Regions from separate parts of the Mesorhizobium sp. M0960 genome, predicted to be linked through region 2. Evidence: predicted binding sites of a transcription regulator. Region 2 holds the regulator's gene; each other region holds the start of a gene.

Region 1 (7,676 bases), on a different contig from region 2:
GGCCCAAGGAAAGGGCGCGCGAACGGGCGCTCGCCCTGCTCGAAAAGGTCGGCATGGCGCACAAGGCCGACGCCTGGCCGGCGACGCTGTCAGGCGGCCAGCAGCAGCGCGTGGCGATTGCCCGGGCGCTGGCGCCGTCGCCGAAAGTGCTGCTCTGCGACGAGCCGACCTCTGCACTCGATCCGGAACTGGCGCAAGAGGTGGTCGACGTGCTCGGCAAGCTCGCCAGCGAGGGCACGACCATGGTGATGGCGACGCATGATCTGAGGCTCGCCTCCAAGATCGCGCGGGAAGTGGTGTTCCTCGATGCCGGCAACATCGTCGAACAAGGGCCGGCCGCGGTGCTGTTCAGCAACCCGGAGCGCCAGCGGACCAAGCGGTTCATCGCGACGCTGAAGCAGGAGGCGGAAAGGGAGGGCGGTGGCGAAGGTTAGATATGCATTCGCCGGTCCCAAAAACAAAAAACCCGGCGCGAGGCCGGGTTTTTCTGAATTCGAAAGCGAAAAGGCTCAGGCGGCTTCTTCCTGCTCGGCTTCCTCGTTGTCGGCCTTGGCGCCGCGCTTGGGGCCCTTGTTGAGGTTCACCTCGATGAGGCGCACCGCTTCGGTCTCCGACATGCGGTTGACGGCCGCGATCTCGCGGGCCATGCGGTCGAGGGCCGCCTCGTAGAGCTGGCGCTCGGAATAGGACTGCTCCGGCTGGTTGTCGGCGCGATAGAGGTCGCGCACCACTTCCGAGATCGAGATCAGATCGCCGGAGTTGATCTTGGCATCATATTCCTGGGCGCGGCGCGACCACATGGTGCGCTTGACGCGGGCGCGGCCCTGCACGACCTTCAGCGCGCGCTCGACATAATCCTCTTCCGATAGCTTGCGCATGCCGATCGAGGTCGCCTTGGCGACTGGCACCTTGAGGCGCATCTTGTCCTTCTGGAAGTCAATGACGAACAGTTCCAGCTTGTGGCCCGCGACTTCCTGCTCATCGATCGAGACGATCTGGCCGACACCATGCGCCGGATAGACGATGTACTCGCCGGTCTTGAAACCGTGGCGCGCTGCGGTGGACTTCTTCTGCGGGGTGATCGTTGCCATTACGCCCTGAACTCCTTGTTGTGGTACCGGCATCGTGCCGGCCCGAACTCGTGCGACCGGGGTGACCGGTCCTTAGCCACACAACGATGAACTCACCGGAAGGCCAGGACCGGCAAATCGCAACATTGCGACCGCCTGCCCCAGATCGCTCTGGTCCGGATTGAGAAATTCACCTTTCAGTGATTTGGGGCGTTTGCGCCATAAATCGACGTTGTGTCACCGGCATGTTGGGCTGATATAACACAAAAAGTCGGAAGAATCAAGGTTTTGCTGCACGCGCGAAGGCCATGCGCCATCGCCGCCTGTCAAGGCAGTTAATGTATCACGTCTGTTACGCCGCGTCAGGCTGCCGCAATCAGCGCTCTCGTTAATCGCCTTCGCCGGGCTCCGGGGAGAAATATTTCTCGAATTTGCCAGCTTCCCCGTCGAAGGATTTGGCGTCGGCCGGGGGCTCCTTCTTGGCGGTGATGTTGGGCCATTTATCGGCATATTCGGTGTTGATCTGCAGCCATTTGTCGAGGCCCGACTCGGTGTCGGGCTTGATCGCGTCGGCCGGGCATTCCGGTTCGCAGACGCCGCAGTCGATGCACTCGTCCGGGTGGATGACGAGCATGTTCTCACCTTCGTAGAAACAGTCGACCGGACAGACCTCGATGCAGTCCATGTATTTGCATTTTATGCAATTGTCGGTCACGACATAGGTCATTGGTCGGCTCCGGGACGTCCCATTTTGTTGGGCTTTTTTGGTGAGGTAACGCCTTTGTCCGCCGCTGGCAAGGGCAGCCCTTGCCAGCGGTGCCGGGGTTTCCGGAATGGAATTCCAGAGGCCCGGCAAAGCGGAAGTTCGACCTTGCTCAATCGTCGCCGAGCAGGTGGTCGGTCTGGCGGCGTTCCTTCTTCGTCGGGCGACCGCTGCCGGCCTCGCGCAACGGCGGCACCGCATCCGGAAGCGCCTCGCCCTTGGGCGCGGGGGGCGGCGACATGTCCTCGTAAAGCAGGCGGGCTTCTTCGGCCGGGCCGCGCCGTGCGCCGGTGCCAAGGACTTTCCAGACGAAGATCCGCCGCTCGAGCGTGATGGTCAAAACGTCACCCGGCCGGACCGTATCGGATGCCTGCGCTGCTTTGTCGCGATTGATGCGGACGCGTCCGGTGACGACCAGCTTGGCTGCCAGCGTGCGTGATTTTACCGCGCGCGAGAAGAACAGCCACTTGTCGATGCGCTGGCGGGCATCAGTGACCATCGGACGAACAGCTTACTTCTTCAGCTGGTCGCGTAACGCGGCGAGCTTGGCAAAGGGCGAGTCCGGATCGAAGCGGACCGGGCGTTCCTCACGCGGCTTTGGCTGGAAGGCGGGCTTTGCGCCTTGGGCGCCGCCTTTGCCGTCCTGCCGTCCAGCCTTCCAGTCGGGCCGGTTTTCGCGCCGGTCGAGGCGTTCGCCTTGCGGCTTGCCGGCGCGCTGCTCTGCCGCCTCGCCTTGCGGCTTGGGCTTGAACTTGCTGCGGTCGAAGCGTGGCTTGCCGGCGCCGTCGCGCTGATCGTGGCGCCCTTGACGGGCGGGCCGGTCGCCCGGCGTCGGTTGCCCGCCGGCATCTACCGGCGCATCGCTGCGGCCGTCCGGCGCAGCTTGACCATTGCGCGCGCGACTGTCCCGATGATTGTCCCGGGGGCGGTTGTCATGCTGGCGATGACGCGGGCGCTGGTCGAAACGACCCTGCCGCCACAACAGCACAGGTTTTGGCTCCTCGGCTTCTGGGGCAGCTTCGCCGGCGACGGCTTCCGCCGTTGCTGCAGGTTCGGCCGGCGATGCTTCCATAGTGTCGGAAACCGGCGGCTCTGCCGGTGCCGTAGCCTCAGTTTCCGCCCCAAGTTCCGTCCTTGGCTCAGCCGCTGGTTCTGCAGCCGCTTCGGCGGCGGGCTGGGTCTCTTGCGTGACTTCTGCCGCAGCTTCAGGGGCTGGAGCTTCCGGCTGGTCTTCCGCGACAGGCTCTGCCGCCGCTTCGGTCACGGCTTCGGCCGCCTCCGCAACAGGAGCCGCATCCGACACAGGCTCCGAAGCCTCCGCCGAAACCTCCGCCGGCGGCTCTGCCGCGGCAGCTGCTTCCGCCATCCTCGCCTGCTCGGCTCGCGTTGCCTCTTCCGCCGCCTGCTTTGCAGCGGCCGCTTCACGCGCGGCATTGTCCTGTGCTTCGAGCCGCGCCTTGACCTCGGCCGCCGGCTTGGCATCGGCGCGATAGCCGAGCCCCTTCAGGATTTCTTCCATGTCGTCGGCGGTGGCGCCGAGGATCGACATCATCGGCGGCGTCACCATGAAGGACTGACCGTCATAGGCGCCGTCGGGGCGAGGTCCGAGGCCCGGCTTCCAGTTGGTCGCCGGCCGGATCAGGTCGGCCAGCCGTTCGAGAATATCGACGCGTACAGCACGCCGGCCAAGATTGCGGTAGCCCGCCAGCTTGTAGAAAGTCTTGTCGAAGGTTGGATCGATGACCACCGAGGTGCGGCCGGAGGCCAGTGCGTGAACGACATCGCCGAAGCCGGGCTTGTCCTTGCCGTCGTTTCTCAGCGCCCACAGCAGCGTTATCAACCCGGCCGGCGCCGGCTTGATCAGCGCCGGCACGAAGACATGGTAGGCGCCGAAGCGCACGCCGAGACGGCGAAGCGCCGCGCGGCCCTCCTGGTCGAGCGACTTCATCTCGTCGGCGATGTCGCGACGGTTGATGAGGCCGAAATGCTCGACGAGCTGGAAAGCGATGCCGCGGCCGATGCCGGTGATCTGCTCGGCATTCTTGAGATCGACCAGCGGCTTCAGCAGGGATTCGATCTGGAAATTGACGAAGCGCTCGGCGCGCGCCGCAACCTTGTCGCGGGCCGGGCCGGTGAGTTGCTCGTCGGCGAGCAGAACGAGACGCGGCTTCAAAGCGTCTTCGCCAGCGACCAGCGTGCCGATCGGCGCGCCGATCCAGCGCAGCGTGCCATCCGAACCCAGCGCGATGTCGCCATTGGCCGAGGCGCCGAAGCGTTCGGCCCGCGCCTCGAACTCGGCGGCAAGCGCCTTCTGCGCCGCCGCCCGCACCGCCTTGGCGTCCTCGCCGCCGGCGCTCTGGTCGGCGGTGAAGCGGAAACCCTGCAACTCGCCGACGTGATGGCCTTCGACGAGGACGGTTCCGGTTGGGCTGATTTCGGCTTCAGGCATCGTGTTTTCTCTAAGGCGCCGCATGAGGACGGAAGTCCTGCGGTCTACAAAACGTTTCGTCAACCGCTCATGCAGCGCATCCGACAATCTGTCTTCGATTTCGCGCGTCTTTTCCTGCCAGTGTGCCCGATCGGCCAGCCAGCCGGGCCGGTTGGAAACGAAGGTCCATGTGCGGATCTGGGCAATCCTGTGCGATAGCGTGTCGATATCGCCTTCAGTGGTGTCGGCGCGGCGCACCTGCTCGGCCATGTAGTTCTCGTCGACATGGCCGTGCCTGGCAAGGTCCATGTAGATGGAGGCGATCAAGTCGGCGTGCTGGGCCGGCGCGATCTTCCTGTAGTCGGGCAGCGCGCAGGCTTCCCACAGCAGCGCCACCCGCCTGGCGTCGGTGGTGAGTGCCCGGATGTCCTCGTCGCGCGACAGATGCTCGAGCGCCTGCGCGTCCACGGCCGGCAGTGCGCGCGTCAGGCCTTCGACCGGGGCGTTGGTCTCGATCGAGCGCTTCAGCGCATCGAGGTTGGCGAAATCGAAATGCGCGGTACGCCACTGCAGCACTTTCACCGGATCGAAATCATGCGCCTCGATCTTCTTGACCAATTCCTCATCCAGCGGATCGACCTGGCCGGTGACGCCGAAGGTGCCGTCGCGCAGATGCCGGCCGGCACGGCCGGCAATCTGGCCGAGCTCGGCCGCGGTCAGGTTGCGGTACTGGTAGCCGTCGAATTTGCGATTCTGGGCGAAGGCGACGTGGTCGAGGTCGAGGTTGAGGCCCATGCCGATGGCGTCGGTGGCGACGAGGTAGTCGACATCGCCCGACTGGAACAGCGCCACCTGGGCGTTGCGGGTGCGCGGGCTGAGCGCGCCGAGCACGACGGCGGCACCGCCCTGCTGGCGGCGGATCAGCTCGGCGATGGCATAGACCTCGTCGGCCGAGAAGGCGACGATCGCGGTGCGCCGCGGCAGGCGGGTCAGCTTCTTCGAGCCGGCATAGGCAAGATGCGACAGCCGTGGCCGGGTCACCACCGACACGCCCCGCAGCAGGCGCTGCAGAATGCCGTGCATGGTGGCCGCACCCAGCAGCAGCGTCTCCTGGCGGCCGCGCAGATGCAGGATGCGATCGGTGAAGATGTGGCCGCGTTCGAGATCGCCAGCGAGCTGGACCTCGTCGATGGCAACGAAGGCGGCGTCGGTCTCGCGCGGCATCGCTTCCACCGTGCAGACCGAGTATTTCGCGCCCGCCGGCTGGATCTTTTCCTCGCCGGTGATGAGCGCAACCTTATGGGCGCCGACCTTCTCGCAGACGCGCGTATAGACCTCGCGGGCAAGCAGCCTGAGCGGTAGGCCGATGACGCCGCTCTCATGCGCCACCATGCGTTCGATGGCGAGATGGGTCTTGCCGGTATTGGTCGGGCCGAGCACGGCCGTCACGTCTCGACCCGACAGGATCAGCGGTTCAGTGTGTTTCGGATGGATGTTCATCGGCCTGGAAATAAGGCTCTCTGCCTCGCATTGTCGGGAGCGCGCCCATATTGGCCGCGTATGACAGGCGACACATAGGGATTTCGGGCGCGAAGCGAAAGCGGAATGTGCCGAGGGCAGGCTGATTGGTCGGTTCGAAGCCAGAAATCTGTTCCCGATTAACAGTTGGAACGAGTCTGGAACGAATCAGCGACGAATCACTGACTCGCGCTGATTCAGGTTTTGTTCACGGCTACATCTGGGATTTCTGCCGGCGAGTCTCACCACATGCTGAATCACAGAAACTGGCCCGATTCATGCAGGCGGCATTCAAACGAGCACCACCGTTAACCTTTGCCGGTGAATGATCGTGGCCGGCCAATCTGCTTCGCCCAACATTATGAAATTATTGATGTTTCCTAATCCGCTTTAATCATTTCGAGGGTGTTTTCGGCTCTCGCCGTTAACGTTCCGCTCAAAGCCGGAACGAATCGGCGACGAATCAGCGATAGGCAAAGTTTCTTGGTTTGTTCACCGCAACATGTTGTGTTGTGAACAGCTTTTCCACCGAGAATCCACAGGCTGCCGGGCAGTTTTTGCACAGGCTGCGCAGCGGCCGTTAACCTTTGCGTGCCGGATTGGGGGGAGATCTTGCAACGGGAAGACCGCTATAGAAACGGGCCGTTTTGCAGGCCCGTTCGTCCAAGCGCGTATCTATCTCAACGTAAAGATAAACGGTCAGGCGATGTACTGCCCGCCATTGGCTGATATGGTCGAGCCGGTGATGAACCCGGCATCGTCGGAAGCGAGGAAGACGACGCAGCGCGCGATCTCCTCCGGCTCGCCGAGACGGCCGACCGGGATCTGCGGAAGGACACGCTCGTTGAGCACCTTCTCGTCCATCGCTTTGACCATCTCGGTGGCGATGTAGCCGGGGCAGATGACGTTGACGGTGATGCCGGCGCGCGCGCCTTCCTGGGCCAACGCCTTGGTGAAGCCGATATCGCCGGCCTTCGAGGCCGAATAATTGACCTGGCCGACCTGCCCTTTCTGGCCATTGATCGAGGAGATGGTGATGACGCGGCCGAATTTGCGGTCGCGCATGCCGCCCCACAACGGATGCGTCATGTTGAAGACGCCGGAAAGGTTGGTGTCGAGGACCTCTTTCCATTGCTCGCGCGTCATCTTGTGGAACATCGCGTCGCGCGTGATGCCTGCATTGTTGACCAGCACCGATACGGGACCGAGATCGGCCTCTACCTGTTTGATGCCGGCAGCGCAGGCCTCGTAGTCGGCAACCGACCATTTGTAGACCGGGATGCCGGTCGCTGCCTTGAACTTTGCTGCCGCTTCCTCATTGCCGGCGTAGTTTGCGGCAACCGAATAGCCGGCGCTTTTCAAGGCGACCGATATCGCCGCGCCGATGCCGCGCGACCCGCCTGTGACGATTGCAACCTTTGTCATGTGTCCTCCCGGGAAATGCAGATGACTGAGCGTTGAAGCGGTAGGTTTTGCCCTCTATTCCCTACTCGCTTTGCGCCAGTATCCTATTCGTATCGCTTATCTCATCACAATGCTTCCACGCACATGGCAACGCCCATGCCGCCGCCGATGCACAGCGTGGCAAGACCTTTCTTGGCACTTCTGCGACGCATTTCGTAGACCAGCGTGTTGAAGATGCGGGCGCCCGAGGCGCCGACCGGATGGCCGATGGCGATGGCGCCGCCATTGACGTTGACGATGGACGGGTCCCAGCCCATGTCCTTGTTGACGGCGCAGGCCTGCGCGGCGAAGGCCTCGTTGGCTTCGACCAGATCGAGGTCGCCGACCGACCAGCCGGCCTTGGCCAGCGCCTTGCGCGAGGAGGGGATCGGTCCCGTCCCCATGATCTGCGGGTCAACGCCGGCGGTCGCCCAGGAAACGATACGCACCAGCG
Region 2 (7,676 bases):
ACAGGCAAAGGGATTGGCGCCCGACGAGCCGGCGAGGCGGACGGTCGAGGTCGAGGCGTTCTGCTCGTGGTCGGCGTGCAGGATGAAGATGCGCTCCATCGCGCGCGCCAGCACCGGATTGATCTTGTATTCCTCGCAAGGCACGGCGAAGCACATATGCAGGAAGTTGGCTGCGAAATTCAGTTCGTTCTTCGGATAAATGAACGGCTGGCCGATGTGGTATTTATACGCCATCGCCGCGATCGTCGGCATCTTGGCGATCAGCCGCATCGAGGCGACCATGCGCTGATAAGGGTCCGAGATATCGGTGGAATCGTGATAGAAGGCGGACAGCGCGCCGACCACGCCGCACATCACCGCCATCGGATGCGCATCGCGGCGGAAGCCGGTGAAGAAGCGCGACATCTGCTCATGCACCATGGTGTGGCGCGTCACCCGGTAGTCGAAATCGTCCTTCTGCGCCTTGGTCGGTAGTTCTCCGTAGAGCAAGAGATAGCAGACTTCGAGGAAGTCGCCGTGCTCGGCCAGCTGGTCGATCGGGTAGCCGCGGTGCAAGAGAATACCGGCATCGCCATCGATGAAGGTGATTTCCGATTCGCAGCTCGCCGTCGACGTAAAACCGGGATCGTAGGTAAATACGCCGGTGGTGCTGTAGAGCGAACCGATGTCGATGACATCAGGTCCTACCGAACCACTTCGTATCTTGAATTCATGGGTTTTGCCGTCGAGTTCCAGTTTTGCCGTCGACGCCTGGGTTTTGCCGCCAAATTCCATCTTTGTCGCAGGTTCGGTCATAGCAAACTCCTTTTTGTTTCCTCAGGCCGGCAACGGCAAAACATTGAACCCAACACGTCAAAAGCATCGGAATACGCACATTTGCGCCCGCAATTGAATCTGCGCGCCAGATTAGGCCAAGACCCAATGTTGCACTGCGAAACACACCTTTCAATGCCAATCTTCTTGGGCCAGTTTCCTAATCGATTTGATCGGCAATCCGCGCCAGGCCTTCCTCGCGGCCAAGCACGGCCAGCACATCGAAGACACCGGGCGAGGTGCTTTTGCCGGTGAGCGCGGCGCGCAGAGGTTGGGCCACGGCGCCGAGTTTGTGGCCGCCGGCCTGCGCATAGTCGCGGATCGCGGCTTCCGCCGAGGCGGCAGACCAGTCCGAAATCGTGGCCAGTGCCGCATGAGCGCCCCGCAGGATCGCGCGCGCCTCACCGCTGAGCAGCGCCGCCGCCTTCTCGTCGACCGGCATCGGCCGCTCGACGAACAGGAATGCAGCCCCTTCAACAAGTTCGACCAGCGTCTTGGCGCGCTCCTTCAGGCCTGGCAAAGCGGCAAGCAATTGCGCCTTGCGTCTGTCGTCGAGGCTAGCTGCGATCGCCGGACCGCCGTCGAGATAGGGCAGAGTGGCGATGAAGATGTCGAGCAGCGCCGCGTCGTTCATGCGGCGCATGTGCACGCCGTTCAGCGCCTCGAGCTTGGCGAAGTCGAAACGGGCGGCGCCCTTGTTGACGTCGCCAATGTCGAACCATGCGATCATGTTGGCGATCGACATGATCTCATCGTCGCCGTGGCTCCAGCCAAGCCTCGCCAGATAATTGAGCAGCGCCTCCGGCAGGTAGCCCATGGCGCGATAGGCCTCGACGCCGAGCGCACCGTGCCGTTTCGACAGCTTGGCGCCGTCGGCACCGTGGATCAGCGGGATATGCGACATCGACGGCACCTCCCACCCCATGGCATGGTAGATCACCGTCTGGCGGGCGGCGTTGGTCAAATGGTCGTCGCCGCGGATGATGTGGGTGACGCCCATGTCGTGATCGTCGACGACGACGGCATGCATGTAGGTCGGGTTGCCGTCCGAGCGCAGAATAATGAAATCGTCGAGATCCTTGTTGGGAAAGCGCACGTCGCCCTGGACGCGGTCATGCACAACCGTCTCGCCGTCTGTCGGCGCCTTGATGCGGATCGCCCCCTTGGCGCCGGCCGGCGCCTCGGAGGGGTCGCGGTCGCGCCAGCGGCCGTCATAGCGGGGAGGCAGCCCCTTGGCTCGTGCGCTCTCGCGCATTGCCTCCAACTCGGCAGGCGTCGCGTAACAATAATAGGCCTTGCCCATGCGAACGAGTTCCTCGGCCACCTCGCGATGGCGCGGCGCACGCTCGAACTGCGACACCGGCTCACCGTCCCATGTCAGGCCAAGCCAGGAAAGCCCGTCGAGGATGGCCGCGGTTGCCGCATCGGTGGAACGCTCGCGGTCGGTGTCCTCGATGCGCAGCAGCATCGTGCCGGCTGTGTGCTTGGCATACAGCCAGTTGAACAGCGCCGTGCGCGCCCCGCCAATATGCAGATAGCCGGTGGGCGAGGGGGCAAAACGGGTGACGACCTTGTCGGGCATGGAACTCTCAGGCAGGCGAAGGAAGTGGGTTTGCGGACTTTCGCGCGTTGCGCGTTCATGTAGCATAGGAGGTCGAGGGCGCAAGGGGCAGACCCGATGGCTGTGCGAGGCCGTGGTGCGGGCGAGGGCGAGGACGTTGGCAGCGGCGTCAGCGAACGCTTGCTGTTTGCCGCGCCCGTGCCTGTCCTGCCGGCACCGGCATTGCTGCCGGTTCCACGCTTTGATGCCCCGTCGCTGCCGGCGAGCGACCCAGCAACGGTTCTCGTGCCCGCGGCCGAGCCCATCGTGCGCCTACGCCGGCGTTTCCGCCTCCCGTCACCGTCCCGTATCCGCAACGGCGTAACCTCGGCGGTCGGCCTGGAGCTCGACCGTGGGGTCGCCTTCCTGCTGGTGCCGGTGTTCCTCGCATGCGGGGTGATCGTATATTTTGCGCTGGCGGTGGAGCCGGCCTTTCCACAGCCGATCGCAATCGTCGCCTTGGCAGCCCTCTGTGCCGTCGCCTCGCGGTCGTGGCCCAGAACCCGCCTGTGCTTCATGGCGGCGTTGCTCTGCGCGCTTGGCGTGCTTGCCGCCAAGGTCGAGACCTGGCGTGTCGGAACGCATATGCTCGGTTCCGAAATCTCGACGCGCCTCACGGGTCGCGTCGTATCGTTCGAGCCCATGGCGAGCGGCCGCATCAGGCTGACGATCGATGTGATCTCAACCGCCAGGCCGACACTGCGCTACATGCCGGAACGGGTCCGCGTTTCGGCGATGAAAATACCGGCTGAGCTGACCGCCGGTTCCGAGATCGCCGGCTATGTGCGGCTGCTGCCGCCGACCGGGCCGGTGCGGCCCGACAGCTATGATTTCTCCTTCGACAGCTATTTTGCCGGTATCGGCGGCAGCGGCTTTTTTCTCGGCAATCCGAAAGTCGTGTCGTCGGGCAGCATGCCGTTTGCCGCGCGGCTTTCTTCCGCGATCGAAGACGCGCGCGAATCCATCGCCGACCATATCCGCAGCCGCATCGGCGGCGCCGAGGGCGAGATTGCTGCTGCGCTGATCGTCGGCGTGCGCGCCGGCATTCCCGAGGAGATCAACGAAGCGATGCGGCGTACCGGCATCTACCACATCATCTCCATCTCGGGGCTGCATATGGCGTTGGTCGCCGGCACCATTATGGCGCTGCTGCGCGGCGCCTTTGCGCTGTTTCCCGATTTCTCATCGCGACGGCCGGTCAAGAAATACGCGGCGGCCGCCGCGCTTTTTTCGATTGCGGCCTACCTCGTCTTTTCCGGCATTGTGGTGGCGGCCGAACGCAGCTTCATCATGTTGGCGGTGATGCTTATCGCCGTGCTGTTCGACCGGGCCGCGCTCACCATGCGCAACCTGGCGATCTCGGCCATCGCGGTCATTCTGGTGTCGCCGCACGAGGTGGTCGGTCCGAGCTTCCAGATGTCCTTCGCCGCGACGGCGGCCCTTGTCGGCGCCTATGCAGGCTGGTCCGATTACCGCGCCGGCGGGGCCACCACGCCGCCGCCCCGGCGGTCGCCGCTACGCTTTGCCACTAGAAAGGTACTGCTGGGCATGGGCGGCCTGGCGATGACCTCGATCATTGCAGGGAGCGCCACGGCGCTTTTCGCCATATGGCATTTCCAGCGCGTGGCGCCGCTCAGCCTGTTCGCCAATCTGGCCATCATGCCTATCGTCTCACTGGTCGTCATGCCCTTCGCCGTCCTCAGTGCGCTGGCGATGCCGTTCGGCGCGGATGGGCCTTTCCTCTACGTGATGGGCAAGGGGCTGACGGCGATGATCGCCCTGTCCGGGTGGATCTCCGAGCGCTCGCCGATCGATGCGGTCGGGCTGATTTCGCTGAGATCTGTCCTTTTGGTGACGATCGCCCTCGTCATTGCCAGCATGGCGACGACCTGGTTGCGGCTCGTGGCCCTTCCTTTTGCGCTCGCCGGCTTGCTAACGACAACGCAGACGCGCGTACCCGATGTATTGATCTCGGAGGACGCACGGCTCGTCGCGCTGCCGATCGGCAGCGGTGAACTCGCGGTCAACCGGGCACGCCCGAATGAGTTCACCATCGACAACTGGAAACGCGCGCTCACATCAGAGGCTATCGTCGCGCCGGAAACACCTGGAAAGAACGATCCGCAATTCGACATTGCCGATCCGGCCGACTTACCGCCGGGCATGCCGTTCATTTGCACGGACGGTCTCTGCCTTGCCAGGCATCCATCCGGCGCGATCATCGCGCTAGCCAATGACCGCGATACTGCACGGCCAGCCTGCGCCTTTGCCAGCTTGATCGTCATCGACGACGCCACCGCCCATAATCCCTGCTACTACGATCGGCTGGTCCTCGTCGTCACCAAACGGCAACTGGCGCGCGCGGGAAGTGCGGCCGTCTATTTCGATCCACAAGCGGCAACACGCGCCGAAATCCGCTTCGCCGTCGAAAAATCATACCGGCCCTGGCACGTGCAGCGGAAATTTTCACGCGCGGCGCGGGGCATGCCGCCATACCGCAGAGCCGACAAGCCAAAAGCCGGCGCCAAGGGCGCAGCTCAGTAGCGGCGGATCAGCCCAACGAGCTTGCCCTGCACCTTGACCCTGTCTGGTCCGAAGATGCGCGTCTCGTAGGCCGGATTGGCGGCTTCCAGGGCGATCGAGGCGCCCTTGCGGCGGAACCGCTTCAGCGTCGCTTCTTCCTCGTCGACCAGTGCCACCACGATCTCACCGGGGCTCGCCGTATCGGCATTGCGGATGATCACCGTGTCGCCGTCGAAAATGCCAGCCTCGATCATCGAATCGCCTTTGACCTCGAGCGCATAATGCTCGCCGCCCATGATCATGTCCGGCGGCACCGAGATCGAATGCGTCTGGTGCTGGATGGCATCGATCGGCACACCAGCGGCGATGCGGCCCATCACCGGGATAGACACGGCGGCGACGATATCGTCGTCATTGCCGGCTGCAGGGACGCGCGACGATGTCGGCTTGCCTTGCCGAGGACCTTGCCCAAGACTGCCCTGGATGACACTCGGCGAGAACTTGCGTGCCGCATTGAGGCCGGGGGCGATCGAATCGGGCAGGCGCAGCACCTCCAGCGCACGGGCCCTGTTGGGCAAACGGCGAATGAAGCCGCGCTCCTCCAGCGCCGTAATCAGCCGGTGGATTCCCGATTTGGAAGCCAGGTCGAGCGCTTCCTTCATCTCGTCGAAGGAGGGCGGGATACCGCTTTCCTTCAGCCTTTCGTGGATGAACATAAGCAGTTCGTGTTGTTTGCGTGTCAGCATAGCGACCCCCAACAGAATCAGAAAAACAAACCCAGAACAAACACTATCTGTTCCAGTTGTGTTCCGCAACTGTTTAAAGTTTAATGAATGTGTTAGGGCTCGGGTAACGATACCACTCGCCAAACCGGGACGCTGCATTTTCACCGCCGCGGGCCTCATCGCCTTGATTCTGCTTTCGTTTGCGGCCTCTGGGTTTCCAGAAGGCGGCACTGGTATCGGCCGTCAGCCGGCAAAGGGGCACGGAATTGAAGCCGTATCGACTGTGCGGTTTGGTCAATGCACCGTGAACGAAACGAACTCAAAACGCCAACGTTGGGTTGGCTTGGCTCCTGGTTTCCACCGCGTGGTCAGGCAACTTGTCGCCGGTGGAGCCTTGCTGCGCGATACCAGGTAATGGAGAACCGCTCGTGACCGATGGATGCCGTCGATGCGTGTCCGGCGTTGCGGTGAATCTTGGGGAGCAGACAAATCATGACAGGAATTCCCGATCTCGTGGCCATAAGGGCGATGGATGCTGCAGATCCGCTGCGCGCGATGCGCGACCGCTTTGTGCTGCCGCAAGGAGTGATCTATCTCGACGGCAATTCGCTAGGGGCCGCTTCGCGTGCCGCTTTCGATGAATTGAGCAAGGCAGTGACCGAAGAATGGGCGCATGATCTCATCCGCGCCTGGAACACGGCCGGCTGGTTCAACATGCCGCTCGAACTTGGCGACCAGCTCGGGCGCCTGATCGGTGCCGCGGCCGGCCAGACGGTGGTCTGCGACACGACATCGGTCAACATCTACAAGCTGCTGCACGCCGCCATGGCCATGCGGCCGGAGCGGCAGGTCATCGTCGCCGAGGGCGACAGTTTTCCGACAGACCTCTACATGGCTGAGGGTGTGGTTTCGACGCGAAAAGATACGCTGCTGCGCCTCTCGGGGGTCGACGCGCCGAGCATCGAAGAGCTGATCGACGAACGCACCGCCGTGGTGCTGGTCAACCACGTCAACTACAAGTCGGGCGAACTGCGCGACATGCCGGCGCTGACGCGCAGGGCCCAGGAAGCCGGGGCGATGATCGTCTGGGATCTCTGCCACACCGCCGGTGCGATGCCAGTCGAGCTCGACACGGCAAACGCCGATTTTGCCGTTGGCTGCACCTACAAATATCTGAATGGCGGACCGGGCGCGCCTGCCTTCATCTATGCGGCTGAGCGGCATCTTGCCGACATCCAGCAGCCGCTCACCGGCTGGTGGGGCCATGCACGGCCCTTCGCCTTCGAGCCAGGCTATGCGGCCGGCACCGGCATCCGCCGGTTTCTGTGCGGCACCCAGCCGGTCCTGTCTATGCGCACGCTGAAGGGCGCGCTCGACATCTGGAACGATGTCGACATGACGGCGGTGCGCAAGAAGAGCATCGCGCTGGCCGATCTGTTCATCGAGCTTGTCGAGGCAAAGTGCGGCACTTACGGGCTAACGCTCGAAAGCACGCGCGACGGGGAAAAACGCGGCAGCCAGATTTCATTCATGCACGAGCATGGCTACCAGATCATGCGCGCGCTGATCGAACGTGGCGTGATCGGCGATTTTCGCGCCCCATCGACCATGCGCTTCGGCTTCACCCCGCTCTATGTCGGCTATGCCGATGTCTGGCAGGCCGTCGAAGTGCTTGAGGACATCCTGCGCACCGGTGCGTGGAAGGATGCGCGCTTCGCCATCAAGGCGGCTGTCACTTGAGATTGATGCGAGAGCTGGAATCGTGAGGCTGGCGACGACGCGCCGCGCGATGCTCACGGTCGTTGCAAGGCCATATTGCCAGGGGAGGGCGCAGGGTGTTCGAACGTCACATTGCCGATTGGGACAACGCCTATGCCAACGGCGCCAACATAGCCGGCAGCGATCGCTGGCCGGCGGCCTGGGTCGAGCCCGCGCGGGTTTTTCGCGACGTGCTTTCGACCGAGGGCCGGGCGCGGCTCGACATGGCCTATGGCGATGGCCCACGCAACCGGCTC
Region 3 (7,676 bases), on a different contig from region 2:
CATCCAACACCTGCCAGCCTCGGCCCGACGCCAGCCTATGCGCGCTCGTCGTCATCGCCGAAACATAGCAATTTTTCCCAAGCGCAGAACCCCGGTCGGCCTCTATGCTTACCGGTCTCCTGACAAGATGAGAGCGAAGCCATGTCCAATTCCTTTGCCAAGGCCCTGCACAGCGATAGGCCCGTACCGGCCCTTGCCGAGAAACTGAACCTTTATGGCCGCTTCGTCGGCGCCTGGACGTTCGACGCCACGCGCCATCTCGAGGACGGCCAGGTGCTGACCGGGCGCGGCGAAGTGCATTTCGGCTGGGTGCTCGAGGGCCGCGCGATCCAGGACGTATGGATCCTGCCCGCTCGCGACGCCGGCCCCTCGCCGTCGCTCGGCAAATGGACCTTCTATGGCACGACGTTGCGCGTCTATGACTCAGGCGTCGACGCCTGGCACATCTTCTGGAGCGACCCGCGCAACCAGTATTACAGCCGCCAGCTGGGCCGCGTCGAAGGCGACACGATCGTCCAATTGGGCGCAGACGGCACCGGCGCTTCGGTACGCTGGAGCTTTTCCCGGATCACCGGAGATTCCTTCCGCTGGCTGGGCGAGCGCTCGTATGACGACGGCGCCACCTGGCGTGTCGAAGTCGAGTTTCTGGCGCGGCGCGCCGCCAGCCCCTGATCCGCACGGTTTCCACTGGCACCGCTTTGCTCTACCAATCCCGTTATCCGGCATTGCCGGCGGGGAGGGTCAGCATGCCGAGCTTCGACAGCCTGTTCAACGCCTTCGTCACCATACTGGTGACGATCGATCCGCCCGGCCTGGCGCCGCTCTTCCTCGCCGTGACCCGCGGCATGAACCGCGAGGAGCGCAACCAGGTCTCCGTGCGCGCCTCGGTCATCGCCTTCCTGGTGATGGCGTTGTTCGCAGTCGCCGGCGCGTCGATCCTGTCAGTCTTCGGCATCACCCTGCCGGCCTTCCGCGTCGCCGGCGGCTTTCTGCTGTTCTTCATCGCCTTCGAAATGGTGTTCGAGCGCCGGCAGGACCGCAAGGAGAAGATCGGCGATGTCGCCATCACCAGGGACATGATCCACAACATCGCCGCCTTTCCGCTGGCGATCCCGCTTATTGCGGGTCCCGGCGCGATTTCGGCGACCGTCCTGCTCTCAAGCTCGTTTCAGGGTTTTAGCGCGCAGACAGCACTTGTCGGCATCATCGCGATCTGCCTTGTCATCACCTACCTGGTGTTCGTGCTGTCAGAGCGCATCGACCGTATCCTCGGCCAGACCGGCCGTTCGATCCTCACGCGGCTGCTTGGCGTCATACTGGCGGCGCTCGCCGTGCAGTTCGTCGCCGACGGCATCAAGGCACTGATGGCGACGTAGGAACCGCCCTACTTCGCCGTCTCGATCACTTCGAAGTCATGGGTGATCACGGCGGTCTTGGCCATCATTGCCGAGGCCGAGCAGTATTTCTCGATCGAAAGCTCGATCGCGCGCTTTACCTTGTCGTGCGACAGCGCCCGGCCCTTGACGACGAAATGCATGTGGATGCGGGTGAACACCTTGGGATCGGCTTCTGCACGGTCGGCATCGAGTTCGACGACGCAATCTTCGACCGCCTCGCGCCCCTTTTCCAGGATATGGACCACGTCATAAGCCGAACAGCCGCCGGTGCCGATCAGCACCAGCTCCATTGGGCTCGGCCCCGGCGTCTTGCCCTCCGGCCCGAACGCAGTGCCTAGCACCAGCTTGTGCCCACTGGCGGACTCGCCGACGAAAGTGCGCTCCTCGACCCATTTGACCCTTGCTTTCACTGATCCGTCCTTTCACCGCTCAAACGCACAACGTCCCGAAAATCCAAGACAGATTTTCGGGACGCCATTTCGTGGCCAAGGTGCTGGCGCTTTTCGCCGCAAGGGCAGTCCGCCCCGAGAAATCAGAACGGGATTTCGTCGTCCAGTTCGCGCGACGAACCACCGCCGGTGCCCTTGTTGGCGCCACCGCGATTGAAACTTTCTCCCGGGCCGGACTGGCCGAAATCGGACCCGCGGCTGGCACCACCACCGGCATAGTTGCCGACCTGGCCGCCGCCCTCGCCCCGTGCATCGAGCATCTGCAGCTCGCCGCGGAATTTCTGCAGCACGATTTCGGTCGTATAGCGGTCATTGCCGGTCTGGTCCTGCCACTTGCGCGTCTGCAACTGGCCCTCGACGTAGACTTTCATGCCCTTCTTCAGATACTGCTCGGCCACCTTGGCGATCTGATCGTTGAAGATCACGACATTGTGCCACTCGGTCTTTTCCTTGCGCTCTCCGGAAGTCTTGTCGCGCCAGCTTTCCGACGTCGCGATGCGGATGTTGACAACCGGGTCACCCGAATTCAGGCGGCGGATTTCAGGGTCCGCCCCGAGGTTGCCCACCAGAATGACCTTGTTGACGCTACCCGCCATGATACTTCTCCGCGCTCATCCGAAACCAGATTTCTGTCGCTGCACCTTACAGGCTATGGATAAGCCCTGCCTGCCGTCGCTGCCTTTTCCCACAACGTTTTTGTTCTCTTTTCGTTCTATAGTACAGGCCCTGCACTGTCAATAGTTGTCAGCAAGAAGTAGTGTCTTGGCGTCGAATTTCCACAGACCATGGGATCGAGGCGAACGCATGAAGACGGTTGCGCATGACGATCAGCCGCAAGAAGAATGGCGGGCGGGGGTAAAGACCCGAATGCATGTCTCGGCTCGCAACGGCGCAACTCAACTTTGCATATTCGAACAATGGGTCGAACCAGCGGTTGGCGCCCCGACACATTGGCACCCGGTCGAGGAAGTGCTTACCGTCATCGCTGGCAAGGCCGAGATGTGGATCGACGAAGAGCATGTCGTCTTGACTGCCGGACAGTCGCTTGTTGTTGCCGCGCGCAGGCGACATGGCTTCCGAAACGTCGGCTCCGAAATGCTTCATATCCATGCCGTGCTCGCGTCATCAGTTTTCGAGGCGACGTTCAACGGATCCCCTGACATGGTGAGACGCTGGCTTCCAGCGAGTTTGTAAAACCTCGCCCGTCTTAAAAAACACCGCCTGTCTTAAAAACACGGCTTGCCAAACCGATAAGTATCGACTTATGCTTTTGACATGATCGAAGCAGAGATTTTTCGGGCACTGGCCGATCCGACGCGTCGCGCCGTCTATGAGCGGCTCGCCGGCGGCGAGATGACGGTGTCGGAACTGCGCACTGGCATGCCGGTATCGCAGCCGGCGGTATCGCAACACCTCGCCGTGCTGCGCGGCGCCGGCCTCGTGGTCGAGCGCCGGGCCGGTCGCAACGCCTATTACCGCGCCGATCCGAAGGGGCTTGCGCCACTGCTCGGCTGGATCGAACGCTACCGCGCGTTCTGGCCAGAGCGCATCGAAAGGCTCAAGACGGTTTTGAAGGACATGGACCAATGACCAGCCGAGGCAAAGAACGCGCGGAAATGGCGGCAGACAAGATCGAGTTCGAGTGCGAGCTGCCGGAGCCGCCGGAAAAGGTGTGGCGGGCGCTGACGGTGCCGGACCTGCTCGCGGCCTGGATGATGCCGAACGACATTGAACCAAAGATCGGTAGCCGCTTTGCCTTTAAAGCGCCGGAGGCGCCGATCGAATGCGAAATCCTCGACGCCGATCCCGGACGGCTGCTGCGCTATTCCTGGCGAGAACGGCCGGCGCCCGGCGATACACAGGCGCCGCCCGGCAGCCCGGTGGACAGCCCAATGGACGACAGCCCGGTGGACAGCATCGTCACCTTTACGCTCGATCGCACCCTTTCCGGCGGCACGCATCTGCGCATCGTCCATGATGGTTTTGCTCGGGCAGCGATGCCGGAGATCGCGATGGCAGGCGCCGGCTGTCGGCTTTCGTTTGAAGCGCGCAATCCCAGGCACAAGCAGATCGCCGCCAACATCCCGCGCCTCTTCCTGCGCGCGGCCTGAACGACAATAGTCAACGGAGAGAAACGATGAGCGGCCTTGCCAATCTGGTGCCGATGGTGATCGAGCAGTCGAGCCGCGGCGAACGCGCCTTCGACATATTTTCGCGGCTGCTGCGCGAGCGCATCGTCTTCATCAACGGCCCGATCGACGACGGCACCTCGGCGCTGGTCTGCGCCCAGCTTCTGTCGCTGGAATCCGACAATCCCGACAAGGAGGTCTCCCTCTACATCAACTCGCCGGGCGGCGTGGTGACCAGCGGTTTCGCCATCTACGACACGATGCAGTACATCAGCTGCCCGGTCTCCACCGTCTGTATGGGCTTCGCCGCCTCGATGGCCTCGTTCCTCTTGATGGCGGGCACGCCGGGGCGGCGCATCGCATTGCCCAACGCCAGCATCGTGCTGCATCAGCCTCTCGGCGGTTTCCAGGGCCAGGCCTCCGACATCCAGCGCCATGCCGAGGGCATCCTTCGCACCAAGCGGCGCATGACCGATCTTTACGCCCAGCATTGCGGCCGCACCTACGAAGAAGTGGAACGCACGCTCGACCGCGACTTTTTCATGACCGCGCAGGAGGCCAAGGATTGGGGCCTCGTCGACCATGTTTTCGACACTCGCAAACAGGCCGCGTGAACGAGCGAAGGCGGCGGCCGGCACTGAGGCGACTGAGCGCCCAGCAATTTCAGGGCAGTCGGTCTGGTCTTGCCGCTATCGCGGCACTATAGTCCGGTGATGATCGCGAACCGTCCATGCAGCCTGTTATGCGTTGCCGTCGCCACAGTTGCCGGCACGAACATGCTGGTGGGCATGGCACTTGCCCAAGATAATTCGACGTCTTCGCAACGGGGCGCCCTGCCCGGTGTGACCAGCGACTATCGCATCGCCGAGCCAGCGCCGCAGCCAGAGCCAGACGACGCAGTTCCCAGCAGCGGCAACGGCACGTTCAAGATCGGCGATACCGAAGTTCGGATTTCCGGTAGCATAACCATCGATGTCGCTACCGGCGGGATCAGGCCTCCCAGCCGCTAAGTTCGCCTGGTATGCACCACAAATGTGCGCTTCAAACGAACAGCCCCGCCATTGCTTGTGCAACTGACGGGGCTTCTTGGATCTGAAATCCAAATTGCCGGGAGTGTACTGCCGGCTTTTTATTTCGGATGCTTCGCGGCGTTCAGCCGACGATCCGACTAGCAGTCTCTGATTGTTGTGGGGATCGGCAAGTCAACGTTGGCAGATAGCGCAAAACGCCTGACCTGGCCACTTATACCTGCCGCGGCTCCAGCGACACGTGGAGCCTCAAGGAACTATCCGGTGGAGTCATGCCTCTGCTCTCCTTCTGTTCATTGTGACTGTCGTCGTCGAAGCGCTCATCGCATAACCCGCGGCGTCTCGCAGGCCGCGAGGCCATCGAAAGACGGCCGGCTTCGTTGACGTTTGGAGTCTGCCCCCGTGACGCATGGACGTCAACCTTGAATAGCCGATTACCGAAAAATGTGATCGCGAGACGCTTTGTGAAGCCGGCTGTACGGGCAGCTTTTGTCAGGAGCGTGTTCGGCCTTTGTTCTTTCCGCTTGCCCGTTCGCGCGAAAGGCGGTTAAACGCTTTGGTCGAGAGTTGTGGCGTCTCTCGAAAAGGCGGCGAAATTACCTACATAGGGGGTGGTCGGGAAAACCCGCCCATCCCACGAATTCCAGATTCTGAGGCGGCGACCGGCGATGGCCGACCATAAATATCTCTCCATTCGCGGGGCACGCGAACACAATCTGAAGAATGTCGATCTCGACCTGCCGCGTGACAGCCTGATCGTCATGACCGGCCTGTCGGGGTCCGGCAAGTCGTCGCTTGCCTTCGACACCATCTATGCCGAAGGCCAGCGCCGCTATGTCGAGAGCCTTTCGGCCTACGCACGGCAATTCCTCGAGATGATGCAGAAGCCGGACGTCGACCAGATCGACGGCCTGTCGCCGGCCATCTCCATCGAGCAGAAGACCACCTCGAAGAACCCGCGCTCGACGGTCGGCACCGTCACCGAGATCTACGATTATATGCGGCTTTTGTTCGCCCGCGTCGGCATCCCCTATTCGCCGGCCACCGGCCTGCCGATCGAGAGCCAGACGGTTTCGCAGATGGTCGACCGGGTGCTTGCGGTCGAAGAGGGCACCCGGCTGTTCATCCTGGCACCGATGGTGCGCGGCCGCAAAGGCGAGTACCGCAAGGAACTGCTCGAGCTGCAGAAAAAGGGTTTTCAGCGCGTCAAGGTCGACGGCGTCTTCTACGAGATCGCCGACGTGCCGGCGCTGGACAAGAAGTACAAGCACGACATCGACGTCGTCGTCGACCGCATCGTCGTGCGCGGCGATCTGGCGACGCGGCTCGCCGATTCCATCGAGACCGCGCTGAAGCTGGCCGACGGGCTGGCGGTGGCGGAATTTGCCGACAAGCCGCTCGACGCCAGCCAGACCGGCGAGGATTCGGTCAACAAGTCGAAGAACGAGACGCATGAGCGCATGCTGTTCTCGGAAAAATTCGCCTGCCCGGTGTCCGGCTTCACCATTCCCGAGATCGAGCCCAGGCTGTTCTCGTTCAACAATCCGTTCGGCGCCTGCCCGACCTGTGACGGGCTCGGCAGCCAGCGCGCCATTGACGCCAGCCTGGTCGTGCCCGACGAGAATGTCTCGCTGCGTGCCGGCGCCGTCAGCCCGTGGGCGAAGTCGACCTCACCCTATTATGCGCAGACGCTGGAAGCGCTGGGCGTTGCCTATGGCTTCAAGCTCGGCGACAAGTTCAAGGATTTGAGCGAAGAGGCAAAGCAAGCCATCCTGCACGGCACTGGCGAGCGCGAAATCGCCTTCCAGTATGATGACGGGCTGCGCTCCTACAAGACGACCAAGACCTTCGAGGGCGTCATCCCCAATCTCGAGCGCCGCTGGAAGGAAACCGAATCCGCCTGGATGCGCGAGGAGATCGAGCGCTTCATGTCGGCCACGCCCTGCCCGGCCTGCCGCGGCTACCGGCTGAAGCCCGAGGCGCTCGCAGTCAAGATCGCCGGCAAGCACATTGGCGAGGTCACCGAGCTGTCGATCCGCAAGGCTGACCAGTGGTTCACCGATTTGCCTGCTTCGCTTAACGACAAGCAGAACGAGATCGCAGTGCGCGTGCTCAAGGAAATCCGCGAGCGGCTGCGCTTCCTCAACGATGTCGGTCTCGACTATCTGACGCTGTCGCGCAACTCCGGCACGCTGTCGGGCGGCGAGAGCCAGCGCATCCGCCTCGCTTCGCAGATCGGCTCCGGCCTGACCGGCGTGCTCTACGTGCTCGACGAGCCGTCGATCGGCCTGCATCAGCGCGACAATGCCCGCCTGCTCGACACGCTGAAGCATCTGCGCGACATCGGCAACACGGTCATCGTCGTCGAGCACGACGAGGATGCCATCCTGCATGCCGACTACGTCGTCGATATCGGCCCGGCCGCCGGCATCCATGGCGGTCACATCATCGCCCAGGGCACACCGCAGCAGATCATGGCGACTCCCGCCTCGATCACCGGCAAATATCTGTCGGGCGAGCTCGAAGTGGCGACGCCTGCGGTTCGGCGCGAGGCGAAAAAGAACCGCCGGCTGAAGGTCGTCGGCGCGCGCGGCAACAATCTGAAGAACGTCACCGCTGAAATCCCGCTCGGCACGTTTACCGCCGTCACCGGCGTGTCCGGCGGCGGCAAGT
Region 4 (7,676 bases), on a different contig from region 2:
TGCGCCACCTGAGCGGTCGCATGGACACCGGCATCGGTGCGGCCGGCGGCGCGCAGAGAGACCTGCTCGCCGCAGAACTTCTCGATCGCCTGCTCGATCGCCTGCTGCACCGAAGGCTGATTGGCCTGGCGTTGCCAGCCGGCAAAGAGACTGCCGTCATATTCGATGTCGAGGCGAAAACGCGGCATTCCCGGATCGAGGCGAAATCAGGCGGCGAGGGCTGAGCCGAAGGCCGAGGCGTAGACCAGCCTGCCGGTCTCCGGCGCCTCGCCCCAGGCAAGCGCCTGCAAAGCCTCGCCTTGGTAGTCGCTCTCGAATTTCGCTGCACGGGCGCGGCTGTAGCCGAAGCGGCCATAGTAGGCCGGATCGCCGAGCACCACAGCGAGCGTCTCGCCGGCGGCTTTCAGGCGGATATGAGCCTCGCGGACCAGGGCACCGCCGATGCCGGTGCCGTGGAACGACGGCTCGACTGCCAGCGGCGCCAGCGCGACTGCCGGGAAGCTCTTGCCGCCATTCTGCACGAAGAGCCGTGAAAACAGGATATGGCCGACCACTTGCCCGTCTTCGTCCGCCACCAGTTCGACGACGGCATCACCGCCGGTGACCAGCGCGTCGACCAGTCCGGCCTCCGCCTGCTGGCCGAATGCGTGTTCTTCGACAAGGCGGATCGCCTCGCGGTCCCGCGGCGTCGCCGCGCGTATGGACATCATGCTCATGACAATTTCATCCCTTTTTCGAGCTTGGCCCCGCGCAGAAACTCCTGCGCGGCAATGGGCCTTCCGCCCGCACGTTGAACTTCGACCAGCCTGATCGCGCCTGACCCGCAGGCAACCGTCAGCCGGTCATCGAGAATTCCTCCCGGTTCGCCGGCGCCTTGCGAGAGCGTCGAGCGAAGCAGTTTCAGCCGTTCCATGCGGCCGCCGATTTCGGCCTCGCACCATGCACCGGGAAAGGGCGACAGGCCGCGAATCTGGTTGTGCACGTCGCCGGCAGGTCGCAGCCAGTCTATGCGAGTCTCCGATTTATCGATTTTCTTGGCGTAGGTCACCCCCACCTCCGCCTGTGTGGTAAATGTCAGCGTATTCCGCTCGAGCCGTTCGAGCGCTTGCACCATCAGCGCAGCACCCAGGATCATCAGCCGGTCGTGCAGATCGCCGGCCGTCATGTCGGGTCCAATGGCGCATTTTTCAACCATTGCCACAGGCCCGGTGTCGAGGCCTTCCTCCATCCGCATCACCATCATGCCCGTCTCGGTATCGCCGGCCATGATGGCGCGCTGGATAGGGGCAGCGCCGCGCCAGCGCGGCAATAGTGATGCGTGGCCATTGAGGCAACCGAGCCGCGGCGCCTCGAGAATAGGTTTGGGCAGAAGCAGCCCGTAGGCGACGACCACGGCGACATCGGCGCGCAAGGTGCGGAACGCCTGCTGCTCCGCCTCGCTCTTCAGCGACACCGGCGACCGCACCTCGATGCCAAGCCGCTCCGCCTCACGCTGCACCGGCGACGGCGTCAGCTCGAGCCCGCGCCGGCCTGCGGCGCGCGGCGGCTGCGTGTAGACGGCTGCCAATTCATGCCCTGCCCCGGCGATCGCTCGCAGCGTCTGCACGGAGAATTCGGGCGTACCCATGAAGATGACACGCAGGGGCATTCGTCGACCCCTATCCCACCATCTTGCCCGGCGCCTTGTCCCTGGCGAGCTTCTTGAATTTCTTGACCACCATGTCGCGCTTCAGCTTGGAGATGTGGTCGATGAACAGCACGCCGTTTAGGTGGTCGATCTCATGCTGCAGGCAGGTCGCCATCAGCCCCTCGGCCTCGATCTCCTGCAGCTTGCCGTCGCGATCGAGATACTTCACCCGCACCGCTGCCGGACGCTCGACCTCGGCATAGTAATCCGGGATCGACAGGCAGCCTTCCTCGTAGACCGAACGCTGGTCGGAGCTGTCGAGGATTTCGGGATTGATGAAGACGTGCGGTGCCGGCGTCTCGTCCTCCTTGGCGAGGTCGATCACCAGCAAGCGCAAGGGTTCGCCGACCTGGATCGCCGCGAGGCCGATGCCGGGCGCGTCATACATGGTGTCCAGCATGTCGCCGGCCAGTTTACGCAAATCACCGTCGACACGCTCGACCGGTTTTGAAACCTGACGCAGGACGGGATCGGGGAGGATGATAAGCGGCTTGATCGACATGGCGTCTCACCTAAGACCTCGCAGGAAAAGCGTCAACCGGGACGCCTTCTGGTCGTTCACGTTTTGATCTGTGCCGCCAGACCGAATCATCTATGCTGTCGGCATGAACGATCTGGCCACCATCCTGTCCGAACCTGTCGCCCGCCTCGGCGCCACCACGATCACGCTCGGCCATGCTCTGGGTTTCGGCGCAATGCTGTTCCTCGGCCTGTTCGTGGCGCTCGTCATTGCGCTCTGGCGATCGGCCAAGGCGCGTGCAATGGCGGCCGCCGAAGCCGCCGACCACGCCCGCGACGCCGAGGTGCGGATGGCCGGCATCTTGGCAAGCCAGGCGGAAATGCAGGGCCGTATGGGCGCTATCGCCGAAGTGTTCGGGGCACGTCAGGCCGAACTGACCCAGTCGATCGGCCAGCGCCTCGACGCCATGACCGGCCGCCTCGGCCAGACCATGACCGAGCAGACGAGATCGACGCATGAGAGCCTCGCCAAGCTGCAGGAGCGGCTGGCGGTCATCGATATCGCGCAAGGCAACATCCAGTCGCTGGCCGGCCAGGTCGTGCAATTGCAGGCGATCCTTTCCAACAAGCAGACGCGCGGCGCCTTCGGCCAGTCGCGTATGGAAGCCATCGTCGCCGACGGATTGCCCCACGGCGCCTATGAATTCCAGGCGACCTTGTCGAATGGCAGCCGGCCCGACTGCCTGGTGAAGATGCCGAACGGCGCACCGTCGCTTGCCATCGATGCAAAGTTTCCACTCGAGGCCTGGAATGCCATCCGTGCCGCCGAAGGCGCCGACCTGCAGAAGTCCGCCGCTCAGGCTTTCCGCCGCGACATCGAGGTGCATGTCCGGGATATTTCCGAAAAATACCTGATCCAGGGCGAGACGCAGGACACTGCCTTCATGTTCGTGCCCTCGGAATCGGTGTTCGCCGAAATCCACGAGAATTTCGAGGCCGTTGTCCAAAAGGCGCATCGATCGCGGATCGTCATCGTCTCGCCATCGCTTTTGATGCTGTCGATCCAGGTCATCCAGGCGATCCTCAAGGATGCCCGTATGCGCGAGCAGGCGCACCTGATCCAGGGCGAGGTCATCCGGCTGATGGAAGACGTCTCTCGGCTCGACGAGCGGGTGCGCAAATTGCAGACGCATTTCGGTCAATCGGCCAAGGATATCGAGGACATCCTCGTCTCGACATCGAAGGTGACCAGGCGCGGACAAAAGATCGAGGCGCTGGAGTTTGGCGTGCAGCCGGCGGAGGACACCGCTGGGTCGAATGGCAGCGGAGCAAAAGCGGAAAGCAGCGCGCGTGTTGCCGATTCGAAAACCGGGCAGCTGAGGCTAAGGGTCGTCGAAGGCGACGATTGAGAGCTACGCCGGAACCGGAGCCGAGGCTTCGCCCGGTCTGGCGCTACTGCTCCTCGATGATGGTTGTGCCTTCGAATTCCGGCAGCCAATGCAGCGCCGAGCGATGCCAGATCTGCTTTCTCGGCACCAGTTGATCGCGCTGCCATGCCGTGCCGACCCTGATGCCGTAAACCTTCGGTCCCGCGCCCGCCGACGTGGCGTAGAGATGCGAGCCGCACTCACCGCAAAATGCCTGAGCGCGCTTGGCACCACTCGAACCGGTCTTGATGTAGATTTTCGGCGCGCCCTTGGTGATCGTGTAATTGTCCTCGGACGCCGGCACGGTGACGCGAAAGGCCGTTCCGGTTAGCTTCTGACAATCGATGCAGTGACAAATGGTGGTCTTTTCCGGATCGACCTCGGCCTCGTAAGTAATGGCGCCGCAATGACACCCGCCGTCGATTTTCATCTTCGTTCCTCCTGGAGCTTTTGCGCGCAATCATAACCGGGACTGCCCGATGGCGCAGCCATTTTCCTCAGGCCGGCTCCCCTCCGGACGCCGCCAAGGCCTTGCTCCGCCGTTCCCAGGTGCCGGTGGTCTGCGGCTTGACGAACAGGCGCGTGACCTCCGGCATCTCCGCCTTCAGCCGTGTCTCGAGGCGTTCGACGCAGGTCTCTATCTCGGGCGCCGACAAGTGGTCCTCGAACTCGATGCTCAGAGCGGCGACGATCTCCTGAGGCCCCATATGGAGCGTCAGTACGCCATTTGCCCGCCGCACCGCCGGGTCCTGCTGGACAATGGCCAGCACTTTCATTTGCACCTCGGGCGAGGCCGGCTCGCCGAGCAGCAGGCTCTTGCTTTCGCGGGCCAGGAAGATCGCGGTCGCGCCCAGGATCAGCGCGATGCCGATCGACGCGGCGCCGTCGAGCTTCGGCATGTCCAGCAGTTCCGCCGCCAATATGCCGGCGAAGGCGACAACGAGGCCGAGAAGTGCCGCGCTGTCCTCGAAGAGTACGGTGTAGACACTCGGGTCCTTGCTGAGCTGCACCGCCTCGAGCCAGCCGTGGCTGCCTTTTTGGTGGCGGAACTCGTTCAGCGCCACCAGCCAGGAGGTGCCTTCGAACAGGAAGGAAAGGCCAAGTACAGCGTAGTTCACCTTTGCGTTGGCAATCGGCTCCGGCGCCATGATGTGCGTCACGCCTTCGTAGAACGATATGCCGGCGCCCAGTGCAAAGACGAGGAGCGCGACGATGAAGCTCCAGAAATACAGCTCGCGACCATGGCCTAGCGGATGCGTCCGATCGGCCGGCCGGGCGGCGCGGTGCATGCCGTAAAGCAGCAGGCTGCCATTGCCGGTATCGACGAGCGAGTGGACGCCTTCCGAGAGCATTGCCGAGCTGCCCGTGAACAAGGCAGCGGCGAATTTGGTCAGGGCGATCGCAAGATTGCCGGCGAGCGCCGCATAGATCACTTTTTTCGACCCGCCATGCGCCGCCATGGTGTGCTGCCTTGGTTGATGCACCGAGATTAGCGGAGCACGCCCACGCTCCACAGCTCGAACAACGCCCGAAGTGTCGAGTTGTTCAAAAGGGCAGCGCGAGAGGCTATTCGATGACCTCCTCCGTCCAGACCTTGAAGCCAGCCAGCGCGCCCGGTCCAAAAATGTGGGTGAGTGGGACATCGGCGGCATCGCGTCCGGAGGCAATCAGGATGCGGCCGATGCGCGGCGCGTTGTTGCGCGGGTCGAACGCGTGCCAGCGGCCGCCGAGATAAACCTCCATCCAGGCGGCGAAATCCATGTCCGACCACGGCTTTGGCAGGCCGATATCGCTGATATAACCGGTGCAGTAGCGGGTCGGGATGTTCAGGGCGCGGCAGAAGGCGACTGCGAGGTGGGCAAAGTCGCGGCACACACCACTCTGCTCGCGATAGGCTTCGGCTGCGGTGCGTGTCGGCCGTGCATTGAAATAGTTGAAGACGATATGGTTATGGACGAAGTCGCAGACCGCCTGGACGCGCGGGATGCCGAGCGGCGTATTGCCGAACAGCCGCCAGGCTTCGTTCGCCAGCACGTCGCTCTCGCAATAGCGGCTGGGCAGCAGGAACAGCAGCGTCTCCGACGGCAGATCGCGCACCTCATGCTGCCATGCCGTCAGCTCGCGCGTCTCGAAGGAGCCGGGGTCGCGGATGACCGCGTCCGTGCCGAACGCAAAGCGCCCGGCCGGCGCAACGAGACGGTTGCACCAATTGCCGAAACTGTCGCGATAGCTTTCGATCGGCACCGGCGGGTTCGACGTCAGGAAGTCCGGCCGCTCGAGATCGGATGCGCGCGAATAATGGACGTTGAGCATCGCGATCAGCGGTGTTTCCTGCGGGAAGTCGAAGCTCATCTGGCAACCGATGTGGATCCGCATTGTCGTCCTGACCGGACTGCGCGATCATCAGCCGGCGAAACGCAAGGGCTGATGCTGCAGTGCGAAGAGGACCATCGCACGGACCGCTGCGGTTTACGAGGGAATTAGAAACCGGTTGACAGCCATCGGCCAAGGCGACTGCACGGCAGCGGCCTCTTGCAGTCTAGCGTTTTCTCTTGTTTCACTTCGCCAGACATCAACCGGAGGAACGAATCATGGCTAAAGGTGCGATGAAGGCAGGCAAGGAAGCCCGCAAGCCGAAGAAGGACGCGAAGAAACCCGCTCCGGCGCCGGCCCTGAAGGCACCGCCGGTGAAGGCGATGAAGCTGAAGGACAAGTAGGGCCGCAGCTACCGTTTTGGCTTATTTCGACCGGCCGCAAATGCGGCCGGTATTGTTGTTCATTAAGCGCACGAGCATCCCATATGGATGCGGCGAAGATAGTTTTTGCGCTTTCAAGAGATCGGCCGGGAGCCATCGAAACGGAGCGTTCCGATGTCGTGGATTTTCCTGTTCTTCGCCGGCCTGTTCGAGATCGGCTGGGCGATCGGCCTAAAATACACCGACGGATTCTCGAAGCCGCTGCCAACCGTCCTGACGGTAGCCTCGATGATTGTCAGCCTGACCTTGCTCGGCCTGGCGCTGAAGGCACTGCCGGTCGGCACAGCCTATGCGGTATGGACCGGCATCGGCACCGTCGGCACGGCGCTGTTGGGGATATGGCTGCTCGGGGAGCCGGCGACCGCGATCAGGCTGGCCTGCATCGCGCTCATCGTTTGCGGCATTATGGGACTGAAGCTCGCGGCTTAAGTCGGCCCGACAGACCAAACGCCTTCAGGGCCGCTGCAAGGCGGCCCTGATTCTTGAATTCGGCTGATCAGCGCCGGAAGGCGCTATCGGGCGGAGAAGCCGGGCGGCGTCCTGCCGGTGCGCTGCTTGCGCGCGGCATAGCGTGCGTCACGCTTGGCCTTGCGTTCGGCCTCGTCGGCAAGAAAACGGGCGATGCGCTCGTTCTCTTCAGCTTCCCGGATCTTCGCTTCGGCCTGTGCTGCCTCTTCGGCGGCAATGCGTGCCGCTTCGGCAGCTGCCTCGCGCTCGGCCTTTTCGGCCGCTTCGCGCGCCAGCTTTTCCTGCTTCAGCCTGGCCTTTTCGGCCTCGCGTATCGCGCGGGCCTCGAGGATTGCCTTGCGCTCGGCCTGTCGTGCCAGCACCGCTGGATCATCTGCCGCCGGCTTTGCCTTGAAGCGCTCCAGAAGCGCCTTCTTTGCCTCGTTTGCGGCATTGCGCCGCTCGAAAACGTCTTTTTCCCTGTAGATAGCCAAGTCCACTTCCCTGGAGTCAATTTGCGAGGCTTACATACGCGTGAAAACCGAGAGTTCAAGCGCCAAAACGGTATGCCAGCCATGAAATTCTGATCTGTTGCAACCGGGAGACGCCATTTCGATCGAATTCGGCTGAAAGCCACCCGCACTGTTCACCATCCAGGCCTCTGGCGGCGCAGCGGACTGATCGCTACCTGTAGCGCCAAGACAAAACGCTAGGATGACACCACTATGGAACTCGGTCTCTACACCTTCGCTGACGTCAGCCCGGAACCGGGTCCCGGTGCGATCGGTGCGCATGAGCGGCTGCGCAACCTGATCGAGGAGATCGAGCTCGCCGATCAGGTCGGGCTGGACGTCTTTGGTCTCGGCGAGCACCACCGTCCCGACTATGCTGCCTCCGCTC

Evidence for each region. The regulator LexA, encoded in region 2, represses DNA repair genes until DNA is damaged. The targets are predictions, from matches to a motif close to TGTTCNNNNTGTGTTCNG.
Region 1: the regulator LexA is predicted to act here: its motif matches at 5,928-5,945, upstream of NKH63_RS06630 (helicase-related protein).
Region 3: the regulator LexA is predicted to act here: its motif matches at 2,544-2,561, upstream of NKH63_RS04585 (single-stranded DNA-binding protein).
Region 4: the regulator LexA is predicted to act here: its motif matches at 2,243-2,260, upstream of NKH63_RS17165 (DNA recombination protein RmuC).

The regions. Positions count from the first base shown of each region.
Region 1 is NZ_JAMYNN010000002.1:321,407-329,082, reverse strand. Features, by position in the region: gene NKH63_RS06650 (amino acid ABC transporter ATP-binding protein) at 1-434, shown strand, start outside; gene NKH63_RS06645 (CarD family transcriptional regulator) at 510-1,091, opposite strand; gene fdxA (ferredoxin FdxA) at 1,459-1,797, opposite strand; gene NKH63_RS06635 (RNA-binding S4 domain-containing protein) at 1,946-2,332, opposite strand; gene NKH63_RS06630 (helicase-related protein) at 2,345-5,761, opposite strand; gene phbB (acetoacetyl-CoA reductase) at 6,479-7,204, opposite strand; gene NKH63_RS06620 (acetyl-CoA C-acetyltransferase) at 7,309-7,676, opposite strand, start outside.
Region 2 is NZ_JAMYNN010000007.1:12,238-19,913, forward strand. Features, by position in the region: gene gltA (citrate synthase) at 1-795, opposite strand, end outside; gene gltX (glutamate--tRNA ligase) at 974-2,395, opposite strand; gene NKH63_RS15095 (ComEC/Rec2 family competence protein) at 2,492-4,957, shown strand; gene lexA (transcriptional repressor LexA) at 4,951-5,682, opposite strand; gene kynU (kynureninase) at 6,154-7,401, shown strand; gene NKH63_RS15110 (hormone-sensitive lipase) at 7,497-7,676, shown strand, end outside.
Region 3 is NZ_JAMYNN010000001.1:922,645-930,320, reverse strand. Features, by position in the region: gene NKH63_RS04605 (helix-turn-helix transcriptional regulator) at 1-55, opposite strand, end outside; gene NKH63_RS04600 (hypothetical protein) at 142-672, shown strand; gene NKH63_RS04595 (MarC family protein) at 747-1,376, shown strand; gene NKH63_RS04590 (OsmC family protein) at 1,385-1,807, opposite strand; gene NKH63_RS04585 (single-stranded DNA-binding protein) at 1,930-2,442, opposite strand; gene NKH63_RS04580 (cupin domain-containing protein) at 2,651-3,040, shown strand; gene NKH63_RS04575 (ArsR/SmtB family transcription factor) at 3,122-3,436, shown strand; gene NKH63_RS04570 (SRPBCC family protein) at 3,463-3,957, shown strand; gene NKH63_RS04565 (ATP-dependent Clp protease proteolytic subunit) at 3,984-4,589, shown strand; gene NKH63_RS04560 (hypothetical protein) at 4,689-4,985, shown strand; gene uvrA (excinuclease ABC subunit UvrA) at 5,672-7,676, shown strand, end outside.
Region 4 is NZ_JAMYNN010000008.1:163,302-170,977, reverse strand. Features, by position in the region: gene truA (tRNA pseudouridine(38-40) synthase TruA) at 1-188, opposite strand, end outside; gene NKH63_RS17180 (GNAT family N-acetyltransferase) at 207-716, opposite strand; gene fmt (methionyl-tRNA formyltransferase) at 713-1,642, opposite strand; gene def (peptide deformylase) at 1,659-2,189, opposite strand; gene NKH63_RS17165 (DNA recombination protein RmuC) at 2,293-3,555, shown strand; gene NKH63_RS17160 (GFA family protein) at 3,599-4,003, opposite strand; gene NKH63_RS17155 (cation diffusion facilitator family transporter) at 4,071-5,033, opposite strand; gene NKH63_RS17150 (transglutaminase-like domain-containing protein) at 5,140-5,949, opposite strand; gene NKH63_RS17145 (hypothetical protein) at 6,165-6,290, shown strand; gene sugE (quaternary ammonium compound efflux SMR transporter SugE) at 6,444-6,758, shown strand; gene NKH63_RS17135 (DUF6481 family protein) at 6,842-7,270, opposite strand; gene NKH63_RS17130 (LLM class flavin-dependent oxidoreductase) at 7,502-7,676, shown strand, end outside.